One region of the Paramagnetospirillum sp. genome, then DNA from elsewhere that is predicted to be linked to it. Evidence: predicted binding sites of a transcription regulator. Region 1 holds the regulator's gene; the other holds the start of a gene.
The links. Region 1 encodes PhoB, which activates phosphate uptake and scavenging genes when phosphate is short. Its sites were predicted from a motif close to TNTCATAAAACTGTCA; they were not measured.
Positions count from the first base shown of each region.

Region 2: the regulator PhoB is predicted to act here: its motif matches at 7,643-7,658, upstream of ACV4UZ_RS16200 (diacylglycerol/lipid kinase family protein).

Region 1 is NZ_JBZVFI010000004.1:1,632-15,967, reverse strand. It holds gene tkt (transketolase) at 1-886, shown strand, start outside; gene fba (class II fructose-bisphosphate aldolase) at 926-1,990, shown strand; gene rpe (ribulose-phosphate 3-epimerase) at 2,089-2,730, shown strand; gene ACV4UZ_RS03475 (VOC family protein) at 2,727-3,152, opposite strand; gene ACV4UZ_RS03470 (pyridoxamine 5'-phosphate oxidase family protein) at 3,173-3,784, opposite strand; gene pdxR (MocR-like pyridoxine biosynthesis transcription factor PdxR) at 3,975-5,429, shown strand; gene ACV4UZ_RS03460 (PstS family phosphate ABC transporter substrate-binding protein) at 5,545-6,579, shown strand; gene pstC (phosphate ABC transporter permease subunit PstC) at 6,645-8,018, shown strand; gene pstA (phosphate ABC transporter permease PstA) at 8,020-9,324, shown strand; gene pstB (phosphate ABC transporter ATP-binding protein PstB) at 9,329-10,108, shown strand; gene phoU (phosphate signaling complex protein PhoU) at 10,110-10,805, shown strand; gene phoB (phosphate regulon transcriptional regulator PhoB) at 10,802-11,524, shown strand; gene ACV4UZ_RS03430 (methyl-accepting chemotaxis protein) at 11,678-13,732, opposite strand; gene ACV4UZ_RS03425 (pentapeptide repeat-containing protein) at 13,903-14,336, opposite strand, start outside.
Region 2 is NZ_JBZVFI010000018.1:41,712-56,047, forward strand. It holds gene ccoG (cytochrome c oxidase accessory protein CcoG) at 1-785, shown strand, start outside; gene gloB (hydroxyacylglutathione hydrolase) at 928-1,701, opposite strand; gene ACV4UZ_RS16175 (class I SAM-dependent methyltransferase) at 1,795-2,529, shown strand; gene ACV4UZ_RS16180 (peptide chain release factor 3) at 2,638-4,224, opposite strand; gene ACV4UZ_RS16185 (hypothetical protein) at 4,375-4,563, shown strand; gene ACV4UZ_RS16190 (SagB/ThcOx family dehydrogenase) at 4,538-6,136, opposite strand; gene ACV4UZ_RS16195 (hypothetical protein) at 6,219-6,584, shown strand; gene ACV4UZ_RS16200 (diacylglycerol/lipid kinase family protein) at 6,651-7,583, opposite strand; gene ACV4UZ_RS16205 (UDP-2,3-diacylglucosamine diphosphatase) at 7,755-8,591, shown strand; gene ACV4UZ_RS16210 (glycosyltransferase family 4 protein) at 8,519-9,562, shown strand; gene ACV4UZ_RS16215 (ArnT family glycosyltransferase) at 9,637-11,280, shown strand; gene ACV4UZ_RS16220 (phosphatase PAP2 family protein) at 11,277-12,065, shown strand; one part of gene ACV4UZ_RS16225 (IS630 family transposase) at 12,353-12,684, shown strand; one part of gene ACV4UZ_RS16225 (IS630 family transposase) at 12,683-13,310, shown strand; gene leuB (3-isopropylmalate dehydrogenase) at 13,334-14,336, opposite strand, start outside.

The DNA of each region.
Region 1 (14,336 bases):
CCCGGTGATCCCCGAGATGATCGGCGGCTCGGCCGACCTCACCCACTCCAACCTCACCATCACCAAGGCCACCAAGCCGGTGTCGGCCCGCGACTTCTCGGGCCGCTACATCCATTACGGCGTGCGCGAGCACGGCATGGCGGCGATCATGAACGGCCTGTCGCTCCACGGCGGCTTCATCCCCTATGGCGGCACCTTCCTGATCTTCGCCAACTACCTGTGGCCGGCGCTGCGCATGAGCGCCATGATGGACCAGCGGGTGCTCTACGTGCTGACCCACGATTCCATCGGCCTGGGCGAGGACGGCCCCACCCACCAGCCCATCGAGACCCTGGCGGCGCTGCGCGCCACCCCCAACGTGCTGGTGTTCCGCCCCGCCGATCCGGTGGAGACCATGGAGGCCTACGAGGCCGCCCTGGAAAACGCCACCGGCCCCAGCGTCTTCGCCCTGTCGCGCCAGAACCTGCCGACGCTCCGCACCACCCACACCGACGAGAACCTGACCGCCAAGGGCGCGTATGTGATTTCTGACGCCAAGGGCAAGCGCCAGGTGACCCTGATCGCCACCGGCTCGGAAGTCTCCCTGGCGATCGAGGCGCAGAAGCTGCTGGCCGACAAGGGCATCGCGGCGGCCGTGGTGTCCATGCCCTGCTGGGAACTGTTCGAACGCCAGCCGAAGGAGTATCGTTCTTCGGTGCTGGGTGAGGGTACCGTGCGGGTCGCCGTCGAGGCGCTGGGCACCTTCGGGTGGGAGCGCTGGACCGGCGAGAACGGCGCCGTCATCGGCATGAACGGCTTCGGAGCCTCGGCCCCCGCCGAGAAGCTTTACGAGCATTTCGGCATCACCGCCGCCAAGGTGGCTGAGGCCGCGCTGGCCCGCCTGTAAGAAGCGGGCCCAGGAACGCCAGGAAGGAGATGAAGTAAGATGTCCCTCGTTTCGATGCGCCAGCTCCTCGACCACGCGGCCGAGAACAGCTACGGCATTCCCGCCTTCAACGTGAACAACATGGAGCAGGTCAAGGCGATCATGGAGGCCGCCTCGGCCACCGATTCGCCGGTCATCCTCCAGGCCTCGGCGGGTGCGCGCAAGTATGCCGGCGAACCCTTCCTGCGCCACCTGATCCTGGCCGCCATCGAAGCCTATCCCCAGATTCCGGTCTGCATGCACCAGGACCACGGCACCAGCCCGGCGGTCAACGTGCGCGCCATCCAGTCGGGCTTCTCGTCGGTGATGATGGACGGAAGCTTGCGTGAAGACGGCAAGACCCCCGCCGACTGGGACTACAACGTCGCCGTCACCAAGCAGGTGGTGGACATCGCGCACGCCTGCGGCGTCTCGGTCGAGGGTGAGCTGGGCTGCCTGGGCTCGCTGGAAACCGGCACCGCCGGCAAGGAAGACGGCATCGGCGCCGAGGGCAAGCTGGACCATTCCCAGCTGCTGACCGACCCGGACGAGGCCGCCGAATTCGTCAAGCAGACCCAGGTGGACGCGCTGGCCATCGCCATCGGCACCAGCCACGGCGCCTACAAGTTCACCCGTCCGCCGACCGGCGAGGTGCTGGCCATCAAGCGCATCAAGGAAATCCACGCCCGCATCCCCAACACCCATCTGGTGATGCACGGCTCCTCCTCGGTACCGCAGGACCTCCTGAAGATCGTCAACGAGTACGGCGGCGCGCTGGGCGAGACCTACGGCGTGCCGGTCGAGGAAATCGTCGAGGGCATCAAGCACGGCGTGCGCAAGATCAACATCGACACCGACCTGCGTCTGGCCGTCACCGGCACCATCCGCAAGTACTTCCACGACAACCCCAAGAAGTTCGATCCCCGCGACTACCTGAAGCCCTCCATCGCCGCCATGGTCGAGGTCTGCAAGGCTCGCTACCAGGCCTTCGGCACCGCCGGCCAGGCCTCGAAGATCAAGGTGATCGGCCTGGAAGACATGAGCGCGCTGTACGCCAAGGGCGCCCTGGCTCCCAAGGTGAACTGAGAACCCTCTATATCGTCACCCCCGGGCTTGACCCGGGGGTCCATGGATGGCCGGGTCAAGCCCGGCCATGACGATTTCCAAGGACTGGACCCATCCCCATGACCGTCAAGATCGCGCCCTCCATCCTGTCCGCCGATTTCGCCCGCCTGGGCGAAGAGGTCAAGGCCATCGACGAGGCCGGATGCGACTGGGTCCACATCGACGTCATGGACGGCCATTTCGTCCCCAACCTCACCTTCGGCCCGGCCATCATCAAGGCCATCCGGCCCTATACCACCAAGGTCTTCGACGTCCACCTGATGATCGACCCGGCCCAGCCCTATATCGAGGACTACGCCAAGGCCGGGGCCGACATCATCGTGGTCCACGCCGAGGCCGACGTGCATCTGGACCGCTCGCTGCAGCTGATCCGCTCGCTCGGCAAGAAGGCGGGCGTGTCGCTCAACCCCTCGACGCCCGAGAACGTCATCGAATACGTGCTGGACAAGCTCGACCTCGTCCTGGTGATGAGCGTCAATCCCGGCTTCGGCGGCCAGAGCTTCATCGAGGCCCAGCTGGAAAAGATCGCCCGCATCAGGAAGATGATCGGCACCCGGCCCATCGACCTGGAAGTGGACGGCGGCGTCACCGCCGACAACGCCCACCGCGTGGTGGCGGCCGGCGCCAACGTCCTGGTCGCCGGCTCGGCAGTGTTCAAGACCAAGGATTATGCTGCTAATATCGCGGCGCTGCGTCGCTAGTCGGGCAACGTCAGCCTCCCCTCTTCATCCAGACCGAAACCGGGATTCCACGCCACTTCCCAGGCGAAGCCATCGGGATCGGCGAAATAGCCGGAATAGCCGCCCCAGAACGCCTCCTCGGCGGGTTTGAGCAGCGTCGCGCCCGCATTCACCGCTTCGGCCAGCACCCGGTCCACCTCGTCGCGGGTCCGTGTGTTGTAGGCCAGGGCGAAGCCGGCAAAGCCGCTGCCCTCGGCGGGCAGGCGGGCGTCGGCGGCCAGCTCCTGGCGGGGATAGAGCGACAGCGCCATGCCGCCCATCTGGTAGAAGGCGACGCCCTGGGCCGCCACCACCTTGCGCCGCCAGCCCAGGCCTTCGTAGAAGGCCCGCGCCCGCTCCAGATCGGCGACGCCCAGGGTGATCAGACTGATGCGTGGTTCCATGGGCGGCCCTCCTTTGCGGCTCAGGATGCGCCCGAAACCTCCCCATCGGCAATGGGCTCGCCCTTGACCACCGTCACCGGCACCACGCCCGCCCAGACCGGCCAGGACATGTCGGCCTCGTCGTCCACCGGCGGGCCGGAGCGCAGCTTGGCCGAGCCCTCGGCGATGGGCAGGGCCAGCAGGCGGGTTGCCGCCAGTTCCTTGTCGGTGGGCGGACGGACCTGGACAGAGCGCCCCGGCGCCAGCTTCTCGATCAGGGCGGCGAAGGCCGCCTCCTTTTCCACCGGGTCGGTGACCTCCTCCGCCCGGCCGAACACCATGACCGACCGGTAATTCATGGAATGGTGAAAGGCCGAACGGGCCAGCACCAGACCGTCCACCAGGGTGACGGTGACGCACAGTTCGGCGCCGGCCGCCATCACCTTGCCCAGCCGCGAGCCCACGCCCCCGTGGAACAGCACCCGATCGCCCATGCGCCAGTGGGTGGTAGGTATACCGACCGGTCGACCTTCTTCGACGAAGGCGATGGTGCAGGTCAGCGCCTCGTCGAGAATGGCCGCGATCAGCCGGGGATCATGGCTGCCCCGCTGGGGCCGCTGGCGGAGGGTGGTGCGTTCGGTAGTGGCAAGCATGGCGGGTTCTCCTCAATTTGTCATCCTGAGCGCCGCGAAGGATCTTTCAGGAAATCCCCCCAACGCTTCTGGCTGAAAGATCCCTCGGCGATGCCTCGGGATGACAGGTCGCGGTCATTCTTGCCTCCCAAGTGGTTCCCTTGAAAGGTCCACTTCTTTTATAATGAAGGAGCCACTTGCCGAGGCCGTCATGTCCCTCACCCTCGCCCTGCCCGCCGAAGACGGCGGGCTGCCCCTGCACCGCCGCCTCTACCTCGCCCTGCGGGAAGCCATCCTGGACGGGCGGCTGGGGGACGGCGCCGCCCTGCCCTCGTCGCGCGCCCTGGCGGCGCGATTGGGGGTGGCGCGCAACACCGTGCTGGCCGCCTACGACCAGTTGGCCGCCGATGGCTTCACCGAGGGGCGGCGGGGATCGGCGACCCGCGTCGCCGCCCGTCAGGGGCCGGTGGGCGCGCTCGTGTCCCCTCCGGCCGGACCGCCACCGCCGTCGGGCGCCAGAATCGCCGCCTGGAGCGCCACCCCGCCCATGCTGATGGTGCGCGACCCCACCCGCCCTCTCGCCCCCGGCGTGCCCGACCTCGCCGCCTTTCCCCATGCCGAGTGGCGGCGCGTGCTGGGGCGGCTGTGGCGGCGGCCGCCGGTGGAACTGATGTGCGGCATCGATCCCCTGGGCCACCCGCCGCTGCGCCGGGCCATCGCCGAGCATGTGGGCCGCACCCGGGCGGTGCGCTGTACCCCCGACCAGATCATGGTGGTGGGCGGCTCGCAGCAGGCGCTGGACCTGATCGCCCGCGTGCTGGTGGAACCGGGGGAAAGGGTGCTGGTGGAAGATCCCTGCTATGGCGGCCTGTCCGGTGTGCTGCGCGCCGCCGGGGCCAAGGCCGTGGCGGTGCCGGTGGACCGGGACGGCTTCGACCCCGCCCTGGCCGAAGGTCTCTGCCCGGATGCCCGGCTGGCCTGCGTCACGCCGTCCCACCAGTTCCCCACCGGCGCCACCATGCCGCTGGCCCGCCGCCTCGCCCTGATCGACTGGGCGGCGAGACAGGGCGGCTGGATCATCGAGGACGATTACGACAGCGACTTCCACCACGCCGGCGCCCCCACCGCCTCGCTGCAGGGTCTCGACCGCCAGGGGCGCACGCTGTATCTCGGCACCTTCTCCAAGAGCATGTTTCCCGGCCTGCGCCTGGGCTGGCTGGTGGTGCCGCCCTCGCTGCTGCCCGCCTTCGTGGCGGCGCGGCGCACCGCCGACATGGCGCCGGCCGGACTGACCCAGGCGGCCATGGCCGCCTTCATGACGGAAGGGCATTTCGGCGCCCATCTGCGGCGCATGCGCGCCCTGTACGGCCGGCGGCGGCTCCAGTTGCTGGAGGCGGCGACCCGCATCCTGGGGCCGGACCTGCCGGTCACCGCCGGCGAGGCCGGACTGCACGCCATTCTCCACCTGCCCGAGGGCTGCGACGAGGATGAAGCGGCCCGGGCGGCCCATGCCCACGGCCTGGCCCCCGCCCCGCTGGGCTTCCACCGTGTCATAAAAGGGGCGCCGGGACTGATTCTGGGCTATGGAAACCTGGCCGGGTGGAGCGTGGAGGAGGCCCTCGATCGCCTGCTTTCAGCCATTACCCCATTGATTCTACGCAATTAATATTCCTGTCACAAAACCTTAACGCTTGTGTCCCGGGACTGTAACACAGCGCCGATAGGATGCCGGCCGTGGGAGCCTGCCTTCCCACTCCCGTTGCACTCCCTTTGGAGGTTCCATGTCCACCAAGACCCTGGCCGTCGCCGCTGTCGCCCTGGCCGCCATCGCCACCACCGGCGCCGCCCATGCCCGCGATCAGATCCGCATCGTCGGTTCGTCCACCGTCTACCCGTTCTCCACCGCCGTGGCCGAAGCCTTCGGCAAGGGTGGCAAGTTCAAGACCCCGGTGGTCGAGAGCACCGGGTCGGGTGGCGGCCTGCGCCTGTTCTGCTCGGGCGTCGGCCCGGACTTCCCGGACATCACCAATTCGTCGCGCCGCATCAAGGCCTCCGAGGTCGAGTTCTGCGGCAAGAACGGCGTTACCGCCATCGCCGAGATGAAGATCGGCTATGACGGCATCGTGCTGGCCTCGTCCAAGAAGGCCAAGCCCATCAACCTGACTCGTCAGCAGATCTTCCTGGCGCTGGCCAAGGACGTGCCCCAGGGCGGCAAGCTGGTGCCCAATCCCTACCAGAAGTGGAACCAGATCGACCCGTCGCTCCCCGACGCCAAGATCGTCGTGCTGGGTCCGCCGCCCACCTCGGGCACCCGTGACGCCTTCGTCGAGCTGGTCATGGAGACCGGCGCCGAGAAGTTCCCCGAACTGGTCGAACTGAAGAAGGCCGACGCCAAGGCCTTCCAGAAGGCCTACAGCGCCATCCGCGAGGACGGCGGCTACGTCGAGGCGGGCGAGAACGACAACCTGATCGTCCAGAAGCTGGAAGCCAACACCGCCATCTTCGGCATCTTCGGCTATTCCTTCCTCGACCAGAACGGCGACAAGGTCCAGGGCGCCACCATCGAGGGCAACCAGCCGACCTTCGAGAACATCGCCAGCGGCAAGTACACCGTGTCGCGTCCGCTGTACTTCTACGTCAAGAAGACCCATGTGGGTCAGATCCCCGGCATCAAGGAATTCGTCGGCGAATTCTCCTCGGAGAAGGCCTGGGGCAAGAGCGGCTACCTGGCCGACAAGGGCCTGATCCCCATGCCGGACGCCGAGCGCAAGGAATGGGCCGCCAAGGGCGCCGCCCTCGACGACCTGAAGATGTGATCCAAGCGGGGGGAGCCGGAAGGCTCCCCCCTTTCCTTTCCTCATCCCCGGTTCCGGTCCAATCCATGCCCACCATCCTCCTTACCCTGGTCCTGCTGGGCCTCGCCTCCTTCGCCTACCATCTGGGCCGTGGCAAGGCCCGGGCGGTTTCGGCCGACGGCGTGGCGCTCCATTCGCTGCCCCGCTATCACGGATACTACGTGGCGCTGTGGTGCGGCCTGCCCGCGCTGATCCTGCTCTCCGCCTGGATGGTGCTCGAACCCCAGGTCGTCCGCGCCCTGACGGTGTCGGCCCTGCCCGCCGAACTGCGCGACCTGTCGTCCCAGCGCCTGGCCCTGGTGATCAACGAGGTGCGCAACGTGGCCCTGCACGGCGCCCGGCCCAGTTCCGAGGCGGTGGCCGAGGCGGCGCGGCACTATTCCTCGCTGTCCGCCAGCGGCAACTGGCTGCTGGCGGCGCTCAGTGCCGCCGTGGCGGTGGCCGGGCTCACCTGGGGCCGTTCGCGCATCCGCCCGGAGGCCCGCATGCGCAACGCGGTCGAACGGGTGGTGGGGCATGCGCTGATCGCCTGCTCGACGGTGGCCATCCTCACCACCATCGGCATCGTGCTGTCGCTGATCTTCGAATCCCTGCGGTTCTTCGAGCACGTGCCGCTGCATACCTTCCTGTTCGGCACCGAGTGGAGCCCGCAGATGGCCATCCGCGAGGACCAGGTGGGCAGCTCGGGAGCCTTCGGCGCCGTGCCGCTGTTCACCGGCACCCTGCTGATCAGCGCCATCGCGCTGGCAGTGGCGGTGCCGCTGGGCCTGCTGTCGGCCATCTACATGTCGGAATACGCCCAGCCGCGCTTCCGTGCCGTCGCCAAGCCGCTGCTGGAGATCCTGGCCGGCATCCCCACCGTGGTCTACGGCTTCTTCGCCGTGCTGACCATCTCGCCCTTCCTCAGGGGCGTGGGGGCCAAGCTGGGCCTGGGCATCGAGGCGGAAAGCGCGCTCGCCGCCGGGCTGGTCATGGGCATCATGATCATCCCCTTCGTCTCGTCGCTGTCCGACGACGTCATCACCGCCGTGCCCCAGTCCTTGCGCGAGGGCGCCTTCGGCCTGGGCGCCACCCGGTCGGAGACCATCGTCCAGGTGGTGCTGCCCGCCGCCCTTCCCGGCATCATCGGCGGCGTGCTGCTGGCCGCGTCGCGCGCCATCGGCGAGACCATGATCGTGGTGATGGCCGCCGGCATGGCCGCCAACCTCACCGCCAATCCCTTCGCCGCCGTGACCACCGTCACCGTGCAGATCGTCACCCTGCTGGTGGGCGACCAGGAATTCGACAGTCCCAAGACCCTGGCCGCCTTCGCCCTGGGCCTGGTCCTGTTCTGCGTCACCCTGACGCTGAACGTCATCGCGCTGCACATCGTCAACAAATACCGCGAGAAGTACGACTGACATGGCCGAAACCTCCACTGCCACCGCCGCCACCGCCCGCACGGACGTGATCACCAAGCGCCTGGCGAGCCGCCATGCCGCCGAGCGCCGCTTCCGCGCCATCGGCATCGGCGCCGTGGTCATCTCGGTCGGCTTCCTCGCCACCTTGCTGTTCAACATCCTGTCCAACGGGTTCGGCGCCCTGATCCAGGCCCGCATCCTGCTGGAGGTCAGCTTCGACCCGGCGATCATGGACATCGGCGACAGGCGCGACCCCGACTCGCTCAATGCCGCCGATTTCAACGGCGTGATCAAGGCCGCCATGGCCGCCCGCTTCCCCGAGGTCACCGGACGGGCGGAAAAGCGCGAGCTGAACGCCCTGCTGTCCAACGGCGCCGGCGACGTGCTGCGCGCCATGGTGAAGGAAAACCCCGCCCTGATCGGCACGGCCCAGCCGGTCTGGCTGATCGCCTCGTCGGACGTGGACATGGCCCTCAAGGGCATCATGCCGCGCAAGGCGGGTGTCGAAGGGCTGCGCCTTTCCGAACGCCAGCTGGCCTGGATGGACAAGCTGGAGGCCGACGGCGTCCTGGCCAGCAAGTTCAACACCCGCCTGTTCACCTCGGGCGACTCGCGCGAGCCGGAACTGGCCGGCCTCTTGGGCGCCATCGTGGGCTCGGCCTTCTCGCTGACCATCACCTTGCTGATCTGCTTCCCCATCGGCGTGGCCACCGCCGTCTATCTCGAGGAATTCGCGCCCAAGAACCGGTGGACCGCCCTGATCGAGGTCAACATCAACAATCTGGCGGCGGTGCCCTCGGTGGTGTTCGGCCTCTTGGGCCTCGCCATCTTCCTCAACACCTTCGGCCTGCCCCGCTCGGCGCCGCTGGTGGGCGGCCTGGTGCTGGCCCTGATCAGCCTGCCCACCATCATCATCGCCGGCCGCGCCGCCCTTAAGGCCGTGCCGCCGTCCATCCGCCAGGCCGCCATGGGGCTCGGCGCCTCCAAGCTGCAGACCGTCACCGACCACGTCCTGCCGCTGGCCATGCCCGGCATGCTGACCGGCACCATCCTCGGCATGGCCCACGCCCTGGGCGAGACCGCGCCCTTGCTGATGATCGGCATGGTGGCCTTCATCGTCGACGTGCCGGCCGGGCCGCTGGACCCGGCGGCGGTGCTGCCGGTGCAGGTCTATCTGTGGTCGGACAGCCCCGAACGCGGCTTCGTCGAGAAGACCTCGGCGGCGATCATCGTCCTGCTGGCCTTCCTGTCCCTGATGAACCTGGGGGCCATCTGGCTCCGTAAGAAATTCGAACGTCGGTGGTAGACCCATGAACCAGTTCATTCCCCGCGGCACCTTCAAGATTTCGGCGCGCGGCCTCAACGTCCATTACGGCGACAAGCATGCGCTGCACGACATCGACCTGGACATCCCGGCCGGCGAGGTCACCGCGCTGATCGGCCCCTCGGGATGCGGCAAGTCCACCTTCCTGCGCTGCATCAACCGCATGAACGACATGGTGGACGGCGCCCGGGTCAGCGGCACGCTGACGCTGGACGGCAGCGACGTCTACGACCGCTCGCTGGACGTGGTGCAACTGCGCGCCCGGGTCGGCATGGTGTTCCAGAAGCCCAACCCGTTCCCCAAATCCATCTACGACAACGTGGCCTATGGGCCGCGCATCCACGGCCTGGCCCGCGACCAGGCCGAGCTGGACGAGATCGTCATGAACAGCCTGGAAAAGGCCGGCCTGCTGGCCGAGGTGGAAAGCCGCCTGTCGGAATCCGGCACCGGCCTGTCGGGCGGCCAGCAGCAGCGCCTGTGCATCGCCCGCGCCATCGCGGTGCAGCCCGAGGTGATCCTGATGGACGAGCCCTGCTCGGCGCTGGACCCCATCGCCACCGCCAAGGTGGAGGAGCTGATCGACGAACTGCGCGACAACTTCACCATCGTCATCGTCACCCATTCCATGCAGCAGGCGGCCCGCGTGTCGCAGCGCACCGCCTTCTTCCACCTGGGCAAGCTGATCGAGGTGGGCGGCACCGAGGAGATCTTCACCAATCCCAAGGAGCCGCTGACCCAGGGCTACATCACGGGCAGGTTCGGTTGACATGGCGGATCACACGGTCAAGTCCTACGACGACGAACTGGCCCACCTGTCCGGCATGATCGCCCGCATGGGCGGGCTGGCCGAGGCCCAGCTGGGCGCGGCGCTGCAATCCCTTTCCCGGCGCGACGACGAGCTGGCCCAGCGGGTGATCGACAACGATTGCCGCATCGACGAGTTGGACCACGAGGTGGATTCCTTCGCCGTGCGCCTGCTGGCCCTGCGCCAGCCCATGGCCGGCGATCTGCGCCACATCGTGGCGGCGCTGAACATCTCGGGCGAGATCGAGCGCATCGGCGACTACGCCGCCAATCTGGCCAAGCGCACCCTGGTGCTCAACCAGCTTGCCCCCACCCCCAAGACCGCCGGCGTGGTCCGCCTGGGCGAACTGGTCCTGACCCTGCTGAAGGACATCCTGGACGCCTATGTGGACAAGGACCTTCAAAAGGCCATCGGCGTCTGGGGACGCGACGAGGACGTGGATTCCCATTACAATACGGTCTTCCGTGACCTGATCGCCCAGATGACCGAAGATCCCGGCACCATCACCGCCTCGACCCACCTCTTGTTCATCGCCAAGAACATGGAACGCATCGGCGACCACGCCACCAACATCGCCGAAACCCTGCACTTCCAGATTCTCGGCACCCAGCCCAAGGGTGACCGGCCCAAGGGCGTTTCCCTCGGAGCCCCGGAATGACCGCCCGCGATAGTGCCAATCCCTCCAAGCCCCTGGTTCTGGTCGTCGAGGACGAAGCGGCGCTGGCCACCATGCTGCGCTACAACCTGGAGAAGGAAGGCTACCGCGTCGCCGAGGCCGGCGACGGCGAGGAGGCGCTCACCGTGCTGGCCGAGCGCAAGCCCGATCTGGTGCTGCTGGACTGGATGCTGCCCTCGCTGTCGGGGATCGAGGTCTGCCGCCAGATCCGCCGCAAGCCCGCCACCCGCGAACTGCCCATCATCATGCTGACCGCCCGGGGCGAGGAGGGCGACAAGATCCGGGGGCTGAACACCGGCGCCGACGATTACCTGACCAAGCCGTTCTCGCTGCCCGAGCTGATGGCCCGCGTCCGGGCGCTCTTGCGCCGCGCCCAGCCGGTCAGCCAGAAGGGCCAGATCAGCTGGGGCGACATCACCATGGACCTGGCCGCCCACCGGGTGACGCGGGGCGCCAAGCCCATCCATCTCGGCCCCACCGAATTCCGCCTGCTGCAATTCTTCCTGCAGCACCCCGGCACCGTGTTCTCGCGCGAGGAATTGCTGGACGCCGTCTGGGGACCGGACATCTATGTGGAGCCGCGCACCGTGGACGTCCACATCCGCCGCCTGAGGAAGGCGCTGAACTGCGACACCGAGGCCGACATCATCCGCACGGTACGCGCCGCCGGCTACGCGCTGGACAGCGAGGACGCGGCGTAATGCCCTCCGTCATTTGAACCGGCCAGTCATCCTGACGACCGCAGGGAGGAAGAATCTTTCAGCCGCAAGCGGCTGCCGCCATGGCGTGAGAGATCCCTCGCCAAAGCTCGGGATGACAGGAAGAGCGGTTCTTTCGGCGGACGGCATACCCCCCTACACCGCCCGGATGTCGCCCAGGAAGCCGTCGATGGTGGTCTTGAGGCGCACCGCCTCGTCACCCATGGCCTTCGATGCGTCCAGAACCTCGGCGGCGGCGGCGCCGGTGCGGCCGGCGGCGTCCTGAACCCCGCCCACATTGGCCGAAACCTCGGCGGTGCCGGCGGCGGCCTGCTCGACGCTGCGCGCGATCTCCTGGGTGGCGGCGCTCTGCTCCTCCACCGCGCTGGCGATGCCCGACGTGATCTCGCCCACCTCGCGGATGATGGCGACGATGTCGCCGATGGCCTGCACCACCTTCTCGGTCTGCTGCTGCACCGAGGCGATCTGCTGGCCGATCTCGCCGGTGGCCCTGGCCGTCTGGTTGGCGAGGTTCTTCACCTCGCCGGCCACGACGGCGAACCCTTTCCCCGCCTCGCCGGCGCGGGCCGCCTCGATGGTGGCGTTCAAGGCCAGCAGGTTGGTCTGCGACGCGATGTCGTTGATCAGGGTCACCACCTCGCCGATCTTGCCGACCATGGTGGCCAGCCCGGTGACGGTGCCCTGGGCCTCGCCGGCTTCCGCCACGGCATTGCCGGAAATCTCGGCGGAGCGGTGAACCTGACGGCCGATCTCCTGGATGGAGGAGGTCAGCTCCTCGGCGGCGGCGGCCACGGTCTGGACATTGGCCGAGGCCAATTCGGTGGCGCCGGCCACCACGGTGGCGCGGCTGTTGGTGTCGCTGGCCGCCGCGCTCATGGAGGCGGCGGTGCCCTGCAGCCGGTGGGCGGCGGCGGAGACCGCCTCGACCATGCGTTCGGCCGAACCCTGAAAGCGGTTGACCAGCGTCTCGATGGCCTGGCCGCGCAGTTCGCGCTGATGGGCCTCGGCCAGCTGCTTCTCGGCCAGATCGTGGCCCCTCATCATGGCGTCCTTGAAGACCTGCACCGAGCGGGCCATGGCCCCCATCTCGTCGCCGCGCTCGACGCCGCCCACGCTGACCGAGAAATCGTCGGCCGACAGCCGCTCCATGGTGGCGACCAGCGAGCCGATGGCCGAGGTCATCTGGCGCACCACCGTCCAGGCCACCGCCAGGGCGATGACCAGGGCGGCGATGACGCCCAGGATGGTGGTCATCAGAACCCCCTTGGCGTCGCCGTTGACCTGGGCGGCCAGGGCCTGGACGTCGGCGGCCATGCGGTCCTCGACCTTCTTCAGCAGGTTGATGCGCGCGGTGGAGGCGGCGAACCAGGCGGGGCCGGTGACGTCGCCCACCGTGCCGGTGGCCGGGCTGTCCAGCCCCACCTTGCGCATGCGCTCCACCGTGCGGGTCGCCTCGTCGTCCAGGGTGGCGCGGAAGAAATCGGCCTGATCCGGATTGGCGTTGGTCTGGAACTCGCCCAGGAACAGCTGCTGCTCGGCGACGATGGAGACGAAGCGGCGATAGATGTCGGGCTCGAACTTGCCCGCCGCGAAGGCGCCGGCGGCGGTGGCCCGCTCCTGGCCGGCCTTTTCCTTGCCTTCCATCAGCTTGAGATAGGCGCCGATCATGCGCCCCACCCGCACGTCGCTGGACAGCAGCGCGATCTGGTTGACCACGTCCAGCTGGAAGCGGATGGTCTCGGTGAAATTGCCCAGCGAGGCGCGCCCCTCGATGGCCAGGGTGTCGATGGCGCCCCGCGTGGCGATCAGCGCGTCCAGCCGCTTGACGGCGGCCTCCACCTTGGGCGGGAAGCTCTTGCCCAGGGCGGCGGTGTCCACGCCGGCCAGGGAGCGGACCAGCCTGTCGCGCGCCTCGTCGGTCAGCTTGCGCTGGGCCTTGAGCTCGGCCCCGAATTTCTCGCCCTTGCTGCCGAGATAGACGGCCGAGGCGCCACGCTCCTTCTGCACCTCGTGCACCAGGGCGCTGATGTCGGCGGTGAGCGGAGCGATGCCGGCCAGGGTGGAGGTTTCCGCCACCACCCGCGCCTTGTCGCTGATGACATAGGCCGCCAACCCGACGATCAGGATGACCGGGAAAAGAAACGACAGGCCGATCTTGGCCGAAATCCTGATGTCGGTCAGCCGCATCATGGGTGAGCCTCCGCATTGAACCCTACGGACAAGGCCCCCCGACCCTTTCCCGACTTTTCCTGATACATACGAAAGTAATGTATCTTCGTAAGCTCAATCTTGTATCGAAAAGGTGCGTTTTCAAGTCAGGGTTTGTACTGATAGCAGTTTGCGCCCTGGCCTGGGCTCACTCAGACCAGACGCTCGTCTTCCCCGAGTGGACGGAAAAGCCCGGGCGGCAGGCGGGTCGCCTTGTCGCAGATGGCCTTGTCGATCTGCATCTGGGTCAGGTTCTCGGCCCGGGACAGATCGGCGTCGCGCAGGTCGGCGCCCATCATGATGGCCCCCTTGAAATCGGCCCCGGCGGTGCGCGATCCGGTGAGCGACGCGCCCGACAGGTCGGTGCCGCGCAGCACGGCGCCTTCCAGATTGCTGAGGTCGAGCTTGGCATGGCGAAGGGCCGCCACGCCGAGATTGGCCCCGCCCAGATTGGCGGCCGACAGGGTGGCGTGGCGGAAATCCGACCCGTCGAGACGCGCCTCGGCCAGGCAGGAATCCGACAGGTCCACCTCGCGGAAGGTGGCGTTGGCGAGAACGGCGCCCGACAGATCGACGCCGGCCAGAT
Region 2 (14,336 bases), on a different contig from region 1:
GGGTCTGCGTCTATCTCTGCCCCTATTCCCGCTTCCAGTCGGCCATGTTCGACGAGCATTCGCTGATCGTCACCTACGAGGCCTGGCGGGGCGAGCCGGGCGGCCCGGCGCGCAAGGGCCAGAGCTTCGAAGGGCGCGGCCATTGCGTCGATTGCCGCTCGTGCGTCCAGGCCTGCCCCACCGGCATCGACATCCGCAAGGGCAACCAGCTGGCCTGCATCGGCTGCGCGCTGTGCATCGACGCCTGCAATCAGGTCATGGACCGCTATGGGCTGCCCCGGGGCCTGATCTCCTACGATTCCACCCACAACATCGAATCGCGCAGCTGCGGCAAGGCGGGAAGCTTCCGCATCGTCCGGCCGCGCACCCTGATCTATGGCGGTATCATGGCGGTGGTGCTGGCGGTGATGCTGTTCCGCCTTTCCACCCGCCCCGACGTGGACGTCAACGTGCTGCACGAGCGCTCGCCGCTGTTCGTGCAGATGTCGGACGGCGCCATCCGCAACGGCTACGCCTACAAGGTGCTGAACATGAAGGCCGAGGAGCGCACCTTCACCGTGCGCCTGGACGGCGTTCCCGAAGCCACCATCTCGGTGGTGGGCGGGGTGAGCAACGCCGCCGCCGCCGAATTGCGCGTGCCGCGCGACTCGGTGGGCGACTTCCGCCTCTACGTCACCATTCCGGCGGACAAGGCGGCGTCCAAGAGCATGCCGGTGACCTTCGTGCTGAGCGGATCGAGCCGCGAGGTGCGGACCAACACCATCTTCGCCGGGCCGGAGAAGTAGGGGGGAGGGCCGCGTCTTCATCCGTCACCCCGGCCTTGAGCCGGGGTCCAGCGGGAGCAACCTCGAACGTCATCGTCGGCGGCTCCCGGGTCCCGGGTCGGGCCCGGGATGACGAGACGAAGGGCTTTGACCCAAGCCGAGTTCAGAACACGTCCTTGCGCCGCCGCAGCTCGGCGAAGACCCGCGCCGGATCGGTTCCCGGCTCCATGCCGACCGCCTTGGCGACCGACGCGGTGTCGGCGCGCAGGAAGGGATTGGCGGCCCGTTCGTCGGCGAGGCGGACCGGCACGGTCGGCCGGTTCTGGGCGCGCAGGCGGTCCACCTCGTCCAGGCGGGCCTTCAGCGCCTGATTGTCGCGCTCCACCAGCCGGGCGAAGCGGCCGTTGGACGCCGTGTATTCATGGGCGGGACAGGCGATGGTGTCGGGGGGCAGGTCGCGCAGCTTCTTCAAGCTGGCCCACATCTCCTCGGCCGTCCCCTCGAACAGCCGGCCACAACCCAGCGAGAACAGGGTGTCGCCGCAGAACAGCACATGGCTGTCGGCGAACCAGAAGGCGATATGGCCCGAGGTGTGGCCCGGCACCTCCAGAACGGTGACGGCGGCGTGGCCCAGCATGAAGGTCTCGCCCTCGGACACCTCCTGGGTGATGCCGGGGATGCGCTCGGAATCGCGGGCGGCGCCCACGATGGCGCAGCCGGTGCGCCGCGCCAGATCCAGGTTGGCCCCGGTATGGTCGCCGTGATGATGGGTGTTGAGGATATGGGTGAGCGTCCAGCCCTTTTCCGCCAGCCGCTCCAGCACCGGCTCGGCCACCGCCGGATCGATGGCCGCCGTGGCCCCGCCCAGCGGCTCGTGCGCCAGATAGACGTAATTGTCCGCCAGCACCGGAATCTGCTCGACGACGATCTTGACCATGGTTGTCTCGCCCTTGCTGATGCTCCGGTTGTAGCACCAACCGGCCAAAACGCCTATCCTCGAGCCATGAGCGGAGACCTCTCCTATCCCGCCATGTGGACCGACGTGGTCGACCTGCGCGATTTCTACGGCGACAGCCTGGGCCAAAGCGCCCAGCGGCTGATCCGCAAGCAGCTGCGCGCGCTGTGGCCCGACGTCGCCGGCCAGCGGGTGCTGGGCCTGGGTTTCGCCACCCCTTACCTGCGCATCTTCCTGGCCGAGGCCGAGCGGGTGATCGCCGCCATGCCGGCCAGCCAGGGCGTGCTGCCCTGGCCGCCGGAAGGCCCCGGCCTCACCACCCTGGTGGACGAGACCGACCTGCCGCTGCCCGACCGCTCCATCGACCGGCTGCTGCTGGTCCACGCCCTGGAATCCACCGAGCAGGTGCGCGCCATGATGCGCGAGGCCTGGCGGGTGCTGGCCGATGGCGGACGGCTGCTGGTGGTGGCGCCCAACCGGCGCGGCATCTGGGCGCGCCTCGAGCGCACCCCCTTCGGCAACGGGCGGCCCTACACCATGGGCCAGCTGAACCGGCTGCTGCGCGACAACATGTTCACCCCCATCCACAGCGCCTCGGCCCTGTTCCTGCCGCCGACCACGTCGCGCATGCTGCTGCGCTCGGCCCCGGCGGTGGAGCGCATCGGCCAGCGCTGGTTCGAGACCTTCGGCGGCGTGATCATCGTCGAGGCCGCCAAGCAGATCTACGCCGGCTCGGCGGTGCGCGAAGCCAAGGGCAAGCGCCGCTCCTACCTGCCGGTGGCGGAGGGCTTCTCGCGGGTGATGGAGTGATCCGCCGAAATTGTCATGCTGAGCGCCAGCGAAGCATCTTTCAGCCTGAATACGGCAGCCGCTTTCGCGTGAAAGATCCTTCGCCCTGCTCAGGATGACATGGTCTGCTCAGTGCTGCTCGCGCGTGGCGGTGAAGCGGATCTTCTCGAAATCCTGCTGGGCGCGGCCCAGCTGCCAGGAATTGCGGGCGAGGTAGACCAGGGCGCCGTCGCGGTCCTCGGCCATGTTGGTCTTGTTGGCATTCATGAAGCGCTTCAGTTCCGCCTCGTCGTCGCAGGCGATCCAGCGCGCCGTGACGAAGCCGCCATCCTCGAACCCGGCCTTGATGCCGTATTCCGACTGGATGCGGGTGGTCAGCACGTCGAACTGCAGCGGGCCGACCACGCCGACGATCCAGGTGGAGCCGTCCAGCGGCTTGAACACCTGGCTGACGCCTTCCTCGGCCAGATCCTCCAGCGCCTTCTTCAGCTGCTTGGCCTTCATGGGATCGTCGAGGCGGACGCGCTGCAGCACTTCCGGCGCGAAGGTGGGAATCCCGAGGAAGTTGAAGTCCTCGGACTCGGAGAGCGTGTCGCCGATGCGCAACTGGCCGTGGTTGGGGATGCCCATGATGTCGCCGGGAAAGGCCTCTTCCGCCAGCTCGCGGTCGCGGGCCAGGAAGAACACCGGGTTGACCAGGGCCATCACCTTGCCGGAGCGCACGTGCTTGACCTTCATGCCGCGCTTGAAGCGGCCCGAGCAGATGCGGAAGAAGGCGATGCGGTCGCGGTGGTTGGGGTCCATGTTGGCCTGGACCTTGAAGACGAAGCCGCTGACCTTGGGCTCGTCGGGCTCCACCACCCTTTTGTCGGTGGGCCGCGCCACCGGCGGCGGCGCCAGTTGGCCGATGCCCTTCAAGAGCTCGGCCACGCCGAAGGTCTTCAAGGCGCTGCCGAAGAACACCGGGGTCAGGTGACCGGCGCGGAAGGATTCCAGGTCGAATTCGGGATAGCCGCCCCGGACCAGTTCCACCTCTTCGCGCAGGCGGTCGGCGGCGGCCTGCCCGAGGGCCTCGTCCAGCTTGGGGGAGTCCAGCGGCGCGTCCACACTGACCTCGGCGATGTGGTCGCCCCGGCCGGGGTCGAACATGATGACCCGGTCGTTGACCAGATCGTAGACGCCCTTCAGGTCGCGGCCCATGCCGATGGGCCAGGTGACGGGGCAGACGTCCAGCGCCAGGGTCTTCTCCACCTCGTGCAGCAGGTCGAAGGTCTCGCGGCCCTCGCGGTCCACCTTGTTGACGAAGGTGATGATGGGCACGTCGCGCAGACGGCAGACCTCGAACAGCTTGAGCGTCTGGGTCTCGATGCCCTTGGCGGCGTCCAGCACCATGACGGCCGAATCCACGGCGGTGAGCGTGCGGTAGGTGTCCTCGGAAAAGTCCTCGTGGCCGGGGGTGTCCAGCAGGTTGAAGGACAGGCCGGAATACTCGAAGCTCATCACCGAGGCCGACACCGAGATGCCGCGCTCCTTCTCGATGGCCATCCAGTCGGACCGGGTGCGGCGCTGCTCGCCGCGCGCCCGCACCGCGCCGGCCATCTGAATGGCGCCGCCGAACATCAGCAGCTTTTCCGTCAGCGTGGTCTTGCCGGCGTCGGGGTGGGAGATGATGGCGAAGGTGCGCCGCAGGGCGATGGCTTGGTCGAGAGTGCTCATGGGGCTGGGTTTTCGCCCTAAGCGGTGCAAGAATCAAGGGGTTTGCGGATCACGCCGTGTCATGCTGAGCGAAGCGAAGCATCTTTCAGCCTGAAGCGGTCGCCATCCGCGCCTGAAAGGCCCTTCACTTCGTTCAGGGTGACAAGACCCATGCGCATCGATCTCGACCCCGATCTGGCCTCCCGTCTTTACACCGCCGCCCGCCAGCTGGGCCGCGACCCGGCGGAATGCGCGCGGACCGCCATCCTGGCCTTCGTCACCGATTGCGAGGAGGCCGCCCGCATGCGCGCCCAACTGGGCGGGGGCGATTGGATCAGGACGGAGACTCTGCCGGATTGAGATGCCCATAGGCCGGAGCCGTGGCGATCCTCGCATCCTCCACCGCGCCGCCCACCGTGAAGTGGTAGAGCGACTGCCACTTCCCGCCCCCCGGCGGCAGGCCCAGCAGGTCGTGGACCTCGTCGTCGTGATAGCAGCCGATGCCGGTGCCCGACAACCCGGCGGCGGCGGCTTCCAGATAGAGCACCTGGCCGATCATCCCCGCCTCCCAGAACAGGCGGCGATAGGCCCATGGACCGTCTTCCGCCAGGGTGCGGTCGAAATCGGCGAGCATGCCCAGGGAGAAGGCGCCACGCCCGGCGATGTTCTGGGTGCAGGAAATCTGAGTGGCGTCCCAGGTGAGGTCGCCCTGAGCCAGGAGGTAGAGCGGCACCGCCTCCGCCGCCTTTTCCCAGGCGAATCGGGGGTTGCAATCGGCCCGCAGGCGCTCCAGCGCCTGCCCGTCGCGCACCAGGGCGTAAAGGCCGGGGCTCAAGCCCTCCACCCGGTGGACGAACAGCATCAGGCTGATCCGCGCCGGCCACGGCCAGGAACTCCACGGCACCTTTTCCTGGTCGGGCAATGTGGCGGCCAGCAGGCGGACAAAGGCGTCCCGGCCCATGCCGGTGACCCCGTCCATGGCCTGGGCGCTGCGCCGCCGCCGGATGATGGCGGCGGCGGGTTCAAGGCTGGCCGGCAGGGGCGGCATGGCGAGGGAGGGCGGGGCGGGCAGAGGCGCGGTGGGCGGCTTTTCCGTCAGGGCCAGGGCGCGGCCGATCACCTCCCACACCACGTGGTCGGGAGAAAGGGCATTGGCCTCGCCCGCCCACTCGCCCGTCACCGGCCTCAGGACGGGCTCGGGCAGCGGAGCGGGCGAGACCAATGCGATCAGGTCGGGATGCTCGGGCTCGAAGCGGCGGCAGGAATCCGGCCGGTCAAGGCCCAGCAGCGCCGCCAGCTCCTCGTCGCCCGGCGCGGTCAGGGCGCGGAGATGCCAGCCCAGGCAGGCCGCCGCATAGGAGGCGGCGGCCAGGGCATGGCCGCAATCGTGCTGGCAATAGCGGAAGCCCCGCTCGCCGTACTTCCATGATTCCCGCCAGGGAATGGACGACAGGGCGAACAGGAAGGCGCCCGCCGGCAGGTCGGCGGGCAGGGAGTCCAGGCGGCGGCGCTCCTCCAGACCGTGATGGAAGGGGGCGTAGTGATAAACCCCGGGACCCGCGCCGATGCCGTCGAGCGGCGGCAGGATCACCCAGCCCTCGGTGGGATGGAGGTTGCCGCTGCTGGGATTGTTGCGCAAAGCCCAGCGCGCCTCACCCACCTCCTTCCAGGCCGACAGGCCCAGCGCCAGTTCCAGGAACAGGCCAAGTCCTTCGGCATCGAGCGGCGCGGGGGCGTGCCCCTCCAGCCGGCCGAAGGGCGGCGTCGGCGCGCCAAGGCACAGCGGCAGGGCGATCCGCCGCGTCCCGGCGAAGGAGCGGAACGGATCGGGCTGGGTCTCCCAGTCGAGGAAGCCGGGGCCACGGGCGTAGCGCCGGCTGAAATGCTTGGTGCGCTCATGGTAGGCGGCGATGTGGTCCAAAGGTTCTTCCATCCCCGTCTTTCCCCGTTGCCTCGCGCACCATATATTGGAATCGAGGCTGGCCGCATCACCCCCCAAGGCACCGAAGACGTCCATGACCACATCCCGTCCCACCGACCTCGCCGGCGAACGGCTGGTGCGCAAGACGCCCAACCACATCCTGCCGCTGGACCAGAGCGATCAGGACTACATCCGCGCCGGACTGGAAGCGGTGCAGGAGGCGTTCGGCATTTCCGCCCTGCCCGACGTGCCCATCGCCCTGATGCCGGGCCGCACCCTGATGCGGCTGCTGGTTGATCTGCGCGCCAGGCTGCGCCCCCGCACGCCGGAGCAGACCGCCGCCTGGGGGCGCCTGGCCGGGGCCATCCTGGTGCTCGATACCGCCGGCGAGTTCGTCACCCAGCATTCCCAGGCAGAAGCCCGCCGCCATACCCTGGAGCGGGACGACCTGGAGGATTAGCGGGCGAGACGCCCGCGCTCCATGGTTTGGAGAATCGAGGCCGGAGCGCGGGCGTCTCGCCCGCATTCAGGGGCAGATGAGATCGACGGTCTGCTCGGCGATGGAGATCTCGGCGGGCAGGCGGGCGACGATGTCGCCGTCGCCCTGCACCGGAGCGCCGCGCGGGCCGGTGATCAGGATGTTGCGGGCCGACACCACCCGAACCTCGGGCAGGCCCGGCAGCTTGCCCAGAGGCAGGGCCAGCCCGTAGCGCAGCATGCCCGCCATGCCCGGATTGGGCAGGATGCACAGTTCCAGCATGGGCGAGGCCAGATCGGCGTCGGGGGCGGCGATGAACGGCCCGCCATAGAAGCGCCCCTTGCAGGCCACCACCATGCGGGCCTCGTATTCCACCCCGTCGGCGCGGACGGTCAGCTTGGGAAAATCATAGCCCACCGCCTGACGCAGGCTTTCCACCACATAGGCCAGTTTGCCCGCCCGACGCTTGAGCGCGGCGCTCACCCCCTCGACCACATGGGCGTCGAGGCCCGCCCCGGCCATCAGCAGGAAGCGCCGCCGGTTGGCCAGCCCCACATGAATGCGCCGGGCCGGGCCGAAGGCGACGGTGCGCGCCACCTGTTCAACATCGTCGGGATCAAGACCGATCTCGCAGGCCAGCACATTGGCGGTGCCGAGCGGGATGACCCCCAGCGCCAGACCGCTCGGACCGGCTCCCAGGCCGTTCAGAACCTCGTTGACGGTGCCGTCGCCCCCCGCCGCGATCACCGCGTCGAAATCGTCGGGGCTGGCCAGGGCGGCGAAATCCTCGGCGTCGCCGCGCCGCGCCGTCTCGCGACAGGTCACCCGCCCCCCCAGCGTGTTGATGGCGCTCACCACCAGTTCCAGCTGGCGGCGGCGGCGGCGGCCGGCGGTGGGATTATGAATCACCAGCACCCGACGCGCCGCCACGGCGGTCTGCGTCTCGGGAACGGTCAGGCAGGCGGCTTGATCGACTGTCATGGGCGCCGTGTATAGCGCGAAGCCGGAAAAACCATGATGAATTATTTATTACGGATAGACTTCATTTTGATGAAATGAATAAACCGTAACGACAATGAGTGTGAACATTAAAAATATTTGAGCTATGACAGGCACCAATATCGTTCTGAATTGATATCGGATGCTTGCCCGATGAACGCCAGTCTCGACACCAAGAGGCGTTACAGGACCATCTGGATTTCCGACATTCATCTGGGCACCCGTGGCTGCAAGGCCGACGACCTGCTGGACTTCCTGAAAGCCACCGAGTGCGAGACCCTGTATCTGGTCGGCGACATCATCGACGGCTGGCGGCTGCGACGCTCGTGGTACTGGCCGCAAAGCCACAACGACGTGGTGCAGAAGCTGCTGCGCAAGGCGCGCAAGGGTACCCGCGTGGTGTTCGTTCCCGGCAACCACGACGAATTCGCCCGCGACTATCACGGCCTGCTGTTCGGCGACATTCAGGTGGCGACCACCATCCTGCACAGAACCGCCGACGGGCGGCAGCTGCTGGTGCTGCACGGCGACGCCTTCGACGGGGTGGTCAAGCACGCCAAGTGGCTGGCCCATCTGGGCGACAGCGCCTACACCATGGCGCTGTCGCTCAACCACTGGCTCAACGTGGCGCGGCGCGCCCTGGGCTTCCCCTACTGGTCGCTGTCGGCCTACCTGAAGCACAAGGTCAAGAACGCGGTGCAGTACATCGCCAGCTTCGAGGACGCCATGGCCGAGGAAGCGCGGCGCTTCGGCGCCGATGGGGTGGTGTGCGGCCACATCCACCACGCCGAGAAGCGCGACGTCAACGGCATCCTCTACTGCAACGACGGCGACTGGGTCGAAAGCTGCACCGCCCTGGTGGAAGGCTTCGATGGCACTCTGGAAATCATCCGCTGGCTGGAGGTCGAGGGAAACACATGCGCATACTCGTCGTCACGGATGCCTGGCTCCCTCAGGTCAACGGCGTCGTCCGCACCCTCGACACCCTGAGGCAGGAGCTGGAGCGGGACGGCCACGAGGTGGTGATGGTCACCCCCGACAAGTTCCGCACCGTTGCCTGCCCCACCTATCCCGAGATCCGCCTGGCCCTGAAGCCCGGCCGCAAGCTGGGAAAGATGATCGAGGCGGCGCAGCCCTGCGCCATCCACGTGGCCACCGAAGGCCCGCTGGGCTGGGCGGCCAGGCGCTGGTGCCGGCGCAAGGGCGTGCCCTTCACCACCGCCTACCACACCAAGTTCCCGGAATACATCAAGGCGCGGTTCGGCGTGCCGCTGCCGCTGTCCTACGCGGTGATGCGCCGCTTCCACGATTCCTCGTCACGCATCATGGTAGCGACCCAGGGCATCGAGGATGAACTGGCGGCGCGCGGCTTCAGGAATATCGGCCGCTGGTCCCGGGGCGTGGACACCGGGCTGTTCCGCCCCCGCCCCGAGGCCAGGGGCGAGGACGGCCCCTTCGCCCATCTGGCCCGCCCCGTCTTCCTCTATGTCGGGCGGGTGGCGGTGGAGAAGAACATCGAGGCCTTCCTGACGCTGGACCTGCCCGGCTCCAAGGTGGTGGTGGGCGACGGGCCGCAATCCGACGAGATGCGCCGCCGCTTCCCGGACGTCCACTTCGCCGGCGCCCGCTTCGGCGAGGATCTGGCCCGGCATTACGCCGCCGCCGACGTCTTCGTCTTCCCGAGCCGCACCGACACCTTCGGGCTGGTGCTGCTGGAGGCGCTGGCCTCGGGCCTGCCGGTGGCGGCCTATCCGGTGCCCGGCCCCAACGACGTGATCGGCGCCTCGCCCGCCGGCGTGCTGGACGAGAATCTGGAACACGCGGCAAGAAGGGCCATGTCCATCGACCCCGCCTTGTGCCGCGCCCACGCCCTGGACTTCTCGTGGGAGGCCTGCACCCGGCAGTTCCTCGACAACCTGCGACCCTTCGAGACGGGAGTGTGGCGGGCGGCGGCGGAATAGCACGCCCCTTGACCCAATGGGCCGCTTCGGCGTTTGATGCCGGGTCCTTAAAAGTCTGCACGGATCGCCCCATCGTGGAACGACTGACCGGCGGTATCCGCCCCTATCTCCTGCTGTCGCTGCTGTCGCTGTTCCTCTATCTGCCGGGTCTGGTGGCGCTTCCGCCCATGGACCGCGACGAATCGCGCTTCATCCAGGCCACCCGCCAGATGCTGGAGACCGGCGATTACGTCCGCATCCAGTTCCAGCAGGAAATGCGCGCCAAGAAGCCGGTGGGGGCCTACTGGCTGCAGGCCGCCTCGGTCAGCCTGTTCTCGGACAAGGCCAGCACGGCGGTGTGGCCCTACCGCCTGCCGTCGGCCCTGTCGGCCTGGGCGGCGGTGCTGATGACCTTCGCCTTCGGGCAATACCTGTTCGGCCGCCAGGTGGCGCTGCTGGGCGCCGCCCTGCTGGCCACCTCGCTGATCCTGGTGTCCGAGGCCCATCAGGCCAAGACCGACGCCATCATGCTGGCAACGGCCGTGGCGGCGCAAGGCGCCCTGGCCCGCGTCTATCTCGGCGCCAAGGGACAGGCGGCGGTGCCCGGGCCCCTGGTGGCGCTGGTGTTCTGGGTGGCCATCGGCGCCTCGATCCTGGTCAAGGGGCCGGTGATTCCGGCCATCTCCATCCTGACCATCCTGGCGCTCGGCTTCGCCGACAGGCAATGGGCGTGGCTGGTGGGTCTCAGACCCTTCACCGGACTGATCGTCGCGGCCTCCATCGCCGCGCCCTGGTTCGTGGCCATCTCCAACGCCACCGGCGGCGCCTTCGTCGGTGAGGCGGTGAAGGGCGACCTGCTGCCCAAGCTGCTGGGCGCCCAGGAAAGCCACGGCGGCCTGCCCGGCACCTACCTCGCCCTGGCGGCGGTGATCCTGTGGCCGGGCTCGCTGTTGCTGTGGCCCGCGCTCACGGCGGCCTGGAAGGTGCGCCTGCGCCCCGAGATCCGCTTCTGCCTCGCCTGGATCATCCCCGCCTGGGTGATGTTCGAGATCGTGCCCACCAAGCTGCCCCATTACGTGCTGCCCACCTTCCCCGCCCTGACCCTGCTGATGGCGGTGGCGGTGGTGGGACGCGCGCCCGATCTGCTGACCAGGCCCGCCAAGGTCTGGTACGGGCTGTGGTGCCTGATCGGGCTGGTGCTGGCGGCCGCCGTGGTGGTCGCGCCGCACCAGTTCGCGCCGGCCTTGCCGGTGATGAGCATTCCGTCCGCCCTGCTGGTGGCCGGCACCGCCCTGGCCGCCGGCTGGCTGGCCTTCCGGGAGCGCCTGCGCCCGGCGATCATGGCGCTGGTGCTGACGGCGGTCACCAGCTTCCAGGTGGTGTTCGAAGGGGTGCTGCCCGGCCTCGACTATCTGTTCGTCAGCCGCCAGGCCGCGGCGCTGGTGGCCGAGCGCCCCCATCGCGGCGCGGTGGTGGTGGCCGGCTATGCCGAGCCCAGCCTGGTGTTCTATCTCGGCACCGACACGGTGCTCACCAGCGGCGAGAACGCCGCCCAGCACCTGACCAACGGCCCGGCGGCGCTGACCCTGGTGGCCGACCGCGAGGAGGAGAAGTTCTTCGCCGCCGCCGCCCGCATCGGCGTCAAGCCGGTGGTGGTGGGCATGGTCAAGGGCTTCAACTACTCGCGCGGCAAGAAGGTGACGCTGACCGCCTATGCCGTGGAAGGCAAGGCGCCATGAGGCTGCTCGACCTCGCCGTCCGCCAGTGGGAAAAGGGTGGCGACCGAATCGCCCTGGTCTGGGAGGAGCTGGCCGGCTTCCGCTCGTTCACCGCCGGCCAGTGGGAACGCACGCTGCGGCACCCCCGCGCCTGGGGCACCATCTACTGCGCCCTGCTGGTGGTGATCGGCTATGTCATCGTCGACCGCCCGCTGGCCCGTTTCCTCAAGGCCCATGTGAGCGGCGAGTTCGAGGGCTTCTGGAAGACCATCACCCATCTGGGGCTGGCCGGGGTATGGATGATTCCCGCCGGGCTGCTGACGCTGGGCCTGATCCTGTCGGCCCTGGCGGCACGGACGGAGGAGAAGCGCGACCGCCTGCGCCGGGCCGCTCTCGTGCCGGGCTTCCTGTTCCTGTCCATGGCGATTTCGGGCATCGCCGGCAACATCGTCAAGATGCTGATCGGCCGCACCCGCCCCGCCGCCCTGTTCGACGGCAACATCTACGGCTTCGAGCCGCTGACCCGGGGCTATCTCACCAATTCCTTCCCCTCGGGCCACACCCAGGCCATCTTCGCCGCCATGACGGCGCTGGCCCTGATCTTCCCGCGCTACGACCTGGCCTTCCTGACCGTGGCCCTGCTGGTCGGCCTGAGCCGGGTGCTGACCACCGTCCACTTCCTGTCCGACGCGGTGGCCGGGGCCTGGCTGGGTGTCATGGTCACCCTGGCCCTGCATTCCCTGCTGACCCGGCGCGGCATGGATGTCCGCCTGAGGTTCGAGCGGGACAGGCGGCTTCTGGAGTAGGGGCCGGCCGTCATTTGAATCGGCTTGTCATCCTGACGACCGCAGGGAGGAGGAATCTTTCCGCGGCAAGCGGCTGACGCCATCGTGTGAAAGATCCCTCGCCAAGGCTCGGGATGACATGAAGAGTCAGTCCCATGGGCGGACGGTATAAGGCCGGAAAGCAAAACGACGGCCCCAGGGGAGCCGTCGCCTTGATCCTTCACCGCTAGAGCATCGGACCTGAAATCTGAATCGCAGGGGATTCCCTTGTAGGCGAAAAAGTGATTCAACCTCATTGGAGGTGGATCATGGGCAAATGGCTATCATCAGATCTTCGGGTCCGTGTTTACGGTAAGATCGAACACGGCGAATCGCGGCGAGCGGCGGCTCGGCATTTTGGAGTGAGCGCCGCGACCAGCGTCCGTCTTGCACAACGGATGGCGGCGACGGGTTCGTTGGAGCCCTTGCGGCAAGGCCGTCCGCCGGGCGGTGGTAAGCTGGCGGCCTTTGCCGCTCTTCTGACCGGCTGGGTGGAGGCGCAAGGCGACATCACGATGCCGGAACTGGCGGCCAAGCTGAAGGCCGAATGCGGCGTCACGGCCCACCCGGCGTCACTCTCGCGGTTTCTGATCGGGCAAGGCTTCAGCGTCAAAAAAAACGCTGCTGGCCACCGAAGCCGGTCGCGATGATGTGGTGGCGGAGCGCCGGACCTGGCTGAGCCACCGCCAGCCCCGGATGTGCCAGGAGCCTCACCGGCTGGCGTTCATCGACGAGACCGCCACCACCACCAAGATGACCCGGTTGCGGGGACGGGCACCGCGAGGGCAACGGTTCAAGGCCCGCGCGCCATTCGGCCACTGGGGAACCCAAACCTTCATCGCCGCCTTGCGCTGTGACGGTCTGACGGCACCCTGGATCATAAACGGCCCCATGAACCGACAAACCTTCGAGGTCTACGTCGAGACCCAACTGGCCCCGACGCTCCAGCCGGGCGACGTCGTCATCCTCGACAACCTCTCCAGCCATAAAAGCGAGAAGGCCAAGGCCATCCTCAAGGAGAGAGGCGCCTGGTTCCTGTTCCTACCCCCATACAGCCCAGACCTAAACCCAATCGAGATGGCCTTTGCCAAACTCAAGGCTCATCTCCGACGGATCGGCGCGCGCACCATCGACGACCTCTGGAAGGCCGTCGGCAATATCTGCGATCTCTACACCCCAGACGAATGCTGGAACTACCTCAGGGAAGCCGGGTATGTTTCAGATTAAACGCACGCCGCTCTAACGAACGATCAGACGTTCAGCTTGTCCAGCTCGCGGACCACGGCCTCGCCCATGACGGTGGTGGAAACCTTGGCCTTGCCGGGCTGCATGATGTCGGCGGTCCTGAGGCCGCCCTTCAGCACGTTCTTGACGGCGGTCTCGATCAGGTCGGCCTCGGAATCCATGTCGAACGAGTAGCGCAGGCACATGGCGAAGGACATGATGGTGGCCAGCGGGTTGGCGACATCCTTGCCGGCGATGTCGGGGGCCGAGCCGTGGACCGGCTCGTAGAGGGCCTTGCGCTTGCCGTTGGCGTCGGCCTCGCCCAGCGAGGCGGACGGCAGCATGCCGAGCGAGCCGGTCAGCATGGCGGCGCAGTCGGACAGGATGTCGCCGAACATGTTCTCGGTGACCATGACGTCGAACTGCTTGGGGTTGCGGACCAGCTGCATGGCGGCGTTGTCCACGTACATGTGGCTGAGCTCCACGTCGGGGAACTCCTCCTTCTGCAGCTTGATCATCTCCTCGCGCCACAGCACGGTGCATTCCAGCACGTTGGCCTTGTCCACCGAGCAGACCCTCTTGTTGCGCTTACGGGCCAGGTCGAAGGCGACGCGGCCGATGCGCTGAATCTCAGGCGTGGTGTAGACCAGGGTGTTGTAGCCCTTGCGGGTGCCGTCGGGCAGGGTTTCGATGCCGCGCGGCTGGCCGAAATACAGGCCGCCGGTCAGCTCGCGCAGGATCATGATGTCCAGGCCCGAAACCACTTCGTTCTTCAGCGTCGAGGCGTCGGCCAGGGCCTCCAGCACGGTGGCGGGACGCAGGTTGGCGAACAGGCCCATGTCCTTGCGGATGCCCAGCAGGCCGCGCTCGGGCTTCTTGTCGAAGGGCAGGTCGTCCCACTTCGGACCGCCCACCGCGCCCAGCAGCACGGCGTCGGCCGCCAGGGCGGCTTCCAGGGTTTCGGCCGGATAGGGAGTGCCGTGGACGTCGTAGGCGGCGCCGCCGATCAGGCCTTCGGTGATCTCGAAC